One region of the Bacillus sp. JJ722 genome, then DNA from elsewhere that is predicted to be linked to it. Evidence: riboswitches for the same ligand, from Rfam matches in the RefSeq annotation. Region 1 holds a riboswitch; the other holds the start of a gene.

The links. Region 1 has a riboswitch for lysine ahead of V7014_RS05185 (amino acid permease). Riboswitches for the same ligand answer to the same signal wherever they lie in the genome.
Region 2: it holds a riboswitch for lysine, as region 1 does, so the genes downstream of both, V7014_RS23205 (Na+/H+ antiporter NhaC family protein) here and V7014_RS05185 (amino acid permease) in region 1, are expected to answer to the same signal.

What each region holds. Positions count from the first base shown of each region.
Region 1 covers NZ_JBALMO010000031.1:5,119-8,556, forward strand. Annotated here, with positions in the region: gene V7014_RS05170 (DMT family transporter) at 1-44, shown strand, start outside; gene V7014_RS05175 (hypothetical protein) at 143-607, shown strand; gene V7014_RS05180 (DUF6509 family protein) at 662-955, opposite strand; lysine riboswitch at 1,160-1,339, shown strand; gene V7014_RS05185 (amino acid permease) at 1,499-2,917, shown strand.
Region 2 covers NZ_JBALMO010000260.1:2,319-5,756, forward strand. Annotated here, with positions in the region: gene V7014_RS23200 (M23 family metallopeptidase) at 1-324, shown strand, start outside; gene V7014_RS23205 (Na+/H+ antiporter NhaC family protein) at 371-1,936, opposite strand; lysine riboswitch at 2,064-2,251, opposite strand; gene V7014_RS23210 (HD-GYP domain-containing protein) at 2,357-3,438, opposite strand, start outside.

The DNA of each region.
Region 1 (3,438 bases):
TTGATGTCATAAAGTTGAAAATCAGTGAGAAAAAATATTCCTAATTTAGGGATATTTTTTTATGCAAATTTTACTCAATTGCGTTTGGGAGCTAATTTTTAAGGATATATAATATATATAAAGCTAAAAGGGGGGACCCTCAATGAAAACAAAAATAGCTACTTTTATTCAATTCTTAAAGCATAGAAAAAAAGAGAATAAACAATATGAGAAACAAGCAGTTAGTACAGAAGACAGAAAAGATCACGCTATTGTAAAGGAAGGATTAATCGAACCTGAGTTATTCTGCTGTGCGCAAGAAGCAGTAAAATATATATATCAAACTACTTTGTTAATTCCTGATGTTGATGGGAAGAAGTATGAAATCTTTAAGGATAAATTCTTAAAGAAAAATCAAATAACTCCTTTAGGTAACAATGGAGACTTAATGAGAGAATTGAAATTACTAGATGTATACTTTAATACGTTTTTACTAAGCAAACAAGGCGTTGAATGTGGTTGTGATTTTAGTGAAGAAGAAGTTCAAAAAAACATCGAAAACGTTATAAAGCAATGCATGGAACTAGAAAGAAGATTTGGAATTAATTATATGTCTGTTACGGTTTAAATAAGAAAGAGTAATAAAAAGCACCAGAAGACATTTTGTCACTGGTGCTTTTTATTACTCTACATCTTGATAATGTTCTACACAAAACGTTGTAATTTGTTGAAGTTCATCGTCTTCTAATTCAAAATCTAAATATGTATTTTCACCTTGTTCATACAGATCATATTTAGCAATCTCTTTTTTATCTTCATCTACAACAAAAATGACTTTTGCCATTACTCCACTTTCATGAAATAATTCATCATCTTCCGGAATATCTAAAAAAAGAATAAACTCATATCGATCCCCTGGTAAAATACCAAATGCATCATTTATTAACTCAACTTCATATTCTTTAATTTGAATCATTATATTCGTCCTTTCATTCACTATTGCTTTACTCATTATAGCGGTAAAATGGTTATAAGAAAAGCGGTGCAATATTTGAACAACTTTTAATTCTATAGAAACTAAATCAAAGTATAAATAACTAAAAATTCGTAAACTTGACTTAATCAACTTCATATTCTAATATATTTACTAGAAATCAATAAAAGATTCCTCATCAGACAAAGATGAGGTAGAGGTTGCGATTTTTAAGAGTAAATAAACCGAGAGACAGAAAGCTTGAAGACGTTTATTGAAAGGAAACATCGCCGAAGCGCTATAGGTTTTCTGACTATAGTAAAGCTGGGTCTGTATCGAATAGGTGCAGGACTGTCATGGCAAATGCTATGATGAACTATCCAATGAAGTCTGGTGCAGTTTTGTATACGTATACAACACACCAACTTTTACGGTGTGTTTTTTGTTTTATACTAAATTAACAAAACTCTACCCATCAAGCATGTTCATCGTTTGAAATGACATCTCAAGAATCTCAAGAAATACAGACAAGAGGAGAGCTTAAAGATGGGAAAACAACAGAAATTAGGTTTTTGGATTTTAACATCATTAGTAGTCGGTAATATGGTTGGTTCTGGTATCTTTATGTTACCGCGCACTTTGGCTGAAGCGGCAAGTCCAGCGGGAGTTATGTTAGCATGGCTATTTACTGGTCTTGGTGTACTATTTGTATCGTTCGTTTTCGGTAACTTAGGTAAGAGAAAACCAGAACTCAGCGGTGGACCGCAAATTTACGCAAAAGAACTTTTTAAAAAAGGCTCACAAGTCGCAACATTATCAGGTTTTATGGCAACTTGGGGATACTGGATTGGAAATTTAGCAGGAAACATTGCAATCATTACAACATTTGCGAGTTATTTATCAACATTCTTTCCAATCATGACAAATCAAGCTGTTTTATTTTCGGTTGGAAACTTTGATTTAAAAGTAGGTAATGCAATTACATTTGTAGTGTGTACCATTGTACTTTGGGGAACACACATAATCGTGTATAAAGGTCTAGAAGGCGCCGGTAAATTGAATTTAGCGGCAACAGTAGCAAAAGTTACAGGATTCTTTATCTTTATCATCATTGGTCTTTCGGCTTTTCAAGCAGCAAATGTAACGCCGTTTTTAGCTGAGAAAACAAATGAAGTAGGACAAACAGTAGGATTGCTAGGACAAGTTAATGCTGCAGCAGTAGCTACACTTTGGGCCTTTATCGGAGTTGAATCGGCCGTAGTATTCTCATCACGTGCGAAAAAGCAAAGCGATGTAAAGAGAGCAACTATTCTAGGGCTATTACTTACGTTAGCTATCTATATCGGCATTAGCACTCTTGTTATGGGCTTATTACCTCAAGATGTGTTAGTAACGTCTGAAAAGCCATTAATTGATGCTATTGAAACAGTACTTGGGCCAATTGGTGGAAAACTATTAGCAGCTTTAGGATTAATATCATTGATTGGATCAACGATCGGTTGGGTCATGCTGGCTGCTGAAGTACCAAGTGCCGCTGCGAAGCAAGGTTTATTCATTCCTCGTTTCATGAAAGAAAACAAAAAGGGAATACCAACTTTCTCGTTAGTATGTACAAATATTTTAGGCCAATTATTTATTTTCTCAACAATTTCTAATACAATTTCAGATGCATTTAATTTTATTATCTACATCGCAACGTTATCGTACTTAATACCTTACTTAATATCATCAACATTCCAGGTAAAGCTAGTTATTACCGGTGAAACGTACGAAGATGGAAAAGGGCGTATTATAGATGGTATTATCGGTATTCTAGCAACACTATATGCAGTTTACGTACTGTTTGCAGGAACATCAGATATTAAAACATTTATGTTGGGTATGGCGTTATTAGCAAGTGGAATTCTATTCTATGGTTTTGTAAAAAAAGAAGATCATGCTGCAATACCAGTTAAAAAAAGCTAAGTATAATTGATATAAAAACAGAAAGCATCCAGATGGGTGCTTTTCTTTTTAACACAAACAAGAACAAATGTTCTCGTTTGAGAAAAAGAGCATTTTGATATATTTAATGTTCAAATTACATAAATTAGGATAATCCTGCCCCGAAATCGCAAATAATTGAAAGGAATTTATTAATAAAAGTGCTGATTTCAGTCGTATAGAACAAATGTTCTTTTTAGTGAGGTGGTTTGAGGGAAGAGGATGATTGATGTTTAAAGTTGTAAACCTAAAGGTTACCGAAACTTTGATGTCTCTTACACATGAATAAATGGCTTATAGAGACACAATTCAATTGATGAAAACTTTCAATTAAATTAATAAGTGAATTATTGGGAATTAATAAATTTAATTAGTTTATTAACTAATTAGCATTAGAACAAACTGATCTGGTTAACAACATATCTAAAAACGTCGAAGTATTTAGATTATGAATAATTGATCACATATAGAAAAACTGAGCAATATTGGCAATGTAGATTGGA
Region 2 (3,438 bases), on a different contig from region 1:
GCCACAAGCTATGGAGTAGTTGAAATAAAAGGATGGAATCGCTATGGCGGATGGCGAATTGGTATTAGAGATTTAAATAATACGTATCATTATTTCGCTCATTTAAACGGATTTACGAAAGGAATTAAAATTGGCACTATTGTTGAACCAGGTATGGTAATCGGAAGCGTAGGTAGCACTGGCTATGGGCCTCCAGGTACAAGCGGTAAGTTTCCTCCTCATTTACATTTTGGGATGTATAAAGACAACGGATTTACGGAATGGAGCTTCGATCCGTATTATCATTTAAGTGTGTGGGAGCGCAACGAAAGAAATAAACGATGAACAAAAGCGGGCTGCCAATGCTGACAGCCCGCTTATTATTCAATATTTACGCTACAGTTGTTTCCTTATTTTTCTTAGCAAAGAAAAACAGAATTCCAATTATTATAACCATAACTACTAGTAGTGAAATAAACGTATTACCTGTTATTCCAAGTATTAAAAATCCTATAGCAGATACACCAGCAGCTGTTAGTGCATATGGTAGCTGCGTCATTACATGGTCCATATGATCACATCCTGCTCCTGTTGATGACAAAATGGTTGTATCTGAAATCGGTGAACAATGATCTCCAAATACTGCTCCTGCTAGCACGGCAGCTAGTGACGGTAGAAGCATACTAGAATCCATCGTTGCAACAATATCACCTGCTAATGGTAATAAGATACCGAAAGATCCCCATGATGTTCCTGTTGCTAACGCCATAACACCAGCTATCAAAAACAAAATAAATGGAATCAATTCAACGCTAATATTTGCTTTCTCAACGAAGCTTGCTAAATAACTTCCTGTTTCAAGCGAGCCTACTAAATCAACAATTACCCAAGCAAAGATTAGAATATAAACAGCTGGTAGCATTGATTTGATTCCTTCATATACCCCTGTTATTAGCAGCGAACTTTTCACTGCTTTTTTTGAATATACTTGACGAAGGAATAAAACTAACGTTACTCCGAATCCAAACAATCCTCCATAAAATAATGATGTAGGAACATCTGTATTTTCAAACATTTGTAGAATTGTTGCTTTCCCTTCAACAGCTTGACTACCTGTCCATAACATAGCTGAGACCGTTCCGATAACAAGAGCTACTATCGGTAGTAATAAATCCGCTACTGATCCTTTATTACTCATAGGTAAGTCACTCTTTAATTCACCAGGAGCAATTTTATCTGGGTTAGATACTACTCCTGTTTTCATTGCTCTTTCTTCATGAGCCCTCATTGGACCAAAATTAATATTTTTCCAAGAAGTTATAATAACCAATAATAATGCTGTCCATACATAGAAGTTCATCGGTATCATTTGAATAAATGCTGAGAATCCACTTATGTCTAAAGAATTTGCAGCTAGAATTGGTGCTAAGATTGCAATGATATATGCTCCCCAACTCGACACTGGAGAAACAACACAAATTGGCGCTGCCGTTGAATCAATAATATATGCTAACTTAGCTCGAGAAACGCGATTACGGTCTGTTAAAGGTCTTGATATTTGCCCAACCGCTAAGCTATTAAAATAGTCATCTATAAAAATGATGATACCTAGTATAGCCGCTGTAAGTTGTGCACCAGCCCTTGTTTTAACACTTTTTAATGCCCATTCACCAAAGGCTCTACTTCCACCAGAAATCGTTACAAATGCAGTAACACATCCTAAAAGAAGTAAGAATAGAAGAATGTAAATATTCCCTGTATTAAGTGCTCCATCTTTATAAAATAATTCAATAAACGCTTTAACTATAATAGATAACGTATCCATTATATTAAATTCTGCAAGTAGTAACGCCGCTGTTAAACTTCCAATTCCTAAAGACAGCAATACTCTTTTGGTTAATAAAACCATAACAATTGCTACTAAAGGTGGTAATAAAGAAAATACTGTGTTTTCCATGCTAATCTCTCCTTCTGTTAAATCCGGAGGTAAAGATCAGAGCTTTTTCATTTTTAAGACAAAATAAAAAAAGGATAGTGATAGAGAACAACCTATCATTACCCTTTGTAATGTATGTTATCGTCCATCGCTCTGTAGCTCCCCATTGTAAATAAGCTAAGCATTTACAATGACAGTGTTGGCTTTATTCAAGACAACCCCAGTAACAGTTATTTGACACTAACTGTTACTTCGGCAAAGTTCCCTTTCTTCTGCGCTCATCGTTGTCATCCTCACAACAGCTTACTGATGAACTTTGCGTCCTCTACCCCATGCGGTGATAGTTATTTATCAAATTGTATTTTAATACTATACCATTAATATAACATTCTGCAATAAAAATATCGAATTAGCAAAAAAATTTTTATTCTAAAATAATCATTAGTTAGATGTATCGCAACCAATAATCACAATGTCTAAATGTTGCTTTAAATCTAACTCATAAGATTCATCGATATCTTTTCCATTTTCCTTCAAAATTGTTATAACTGGACGTTCACTCATTCCATCATTCTGCTTGGAAACAACACCTTCTTTATTATTATTCAAAGTCACATTTAAACCTAATGGATATATTGCAACTGCTTTTCTAAACGTTTCTACAATCACTGGATCAAACAATGTGCCTGTTCCTGCATAAAGTATTTCAAGCCCCTCATGAGGCAACATAGCTTGTCTATACACACGATTAGAAGTAACAGCATCAAACACGTCGGCAACAGCAATAATCTTTCCAAATAAGTGAATATTTTTATCTGTCAACCCTCTAGGATAACCTGAACCATCCATACGTTCATGATGTTGAAATGCGCAATGAGCAACTAACAACGGAATTGTTCCAACTCTTTTCAAAATCTGGAAGCCATACTCTGCATGTTTTTTTATCTCATTATATTCACTTTGTGTTAACCTTCCAGGCTTCATTACTACATCATAAGGAACGTGCATTTTTCCTACATCATGCAAAATAGCTCCGATTCCAAGTGTTTCAAGGTCTTTTTGGCTAAGTTCTAACCTAATCCCTATAGCTAATGAATACAACGTTACATTGAAGGAATGAATAAAGATATATTCGTCATAAACATGCACATCAGAAAGAATCGAAAGTAATTCTGAATGATCTTTTATTTCATCCAGAATATTGCGAATTAACTCAATAAAATTTTTTGAGTTTTTTTCTAACACAATAGAACTTCCAACAATAGATTCTTTTTTATGAATATCTGTTAAAGCAGATTCAATTGCAGTAAGTGAATCTTTTCTTACCTTTTCAGATAAAGTATTAGATGGTTGAATATGATCCGTTCTGGCATCTTTAATATATACGTACGTAATTCCTAATTCCCTTAACCGTGTAATCATTCGTTCTGTAAGCACAACGCCTTCATTTAATAAAATCTGTTGTTGCGTATTATAAATAGTCTTACCAAGCACTGTTTCTGGCTTCAAAAACTCTGTGGATA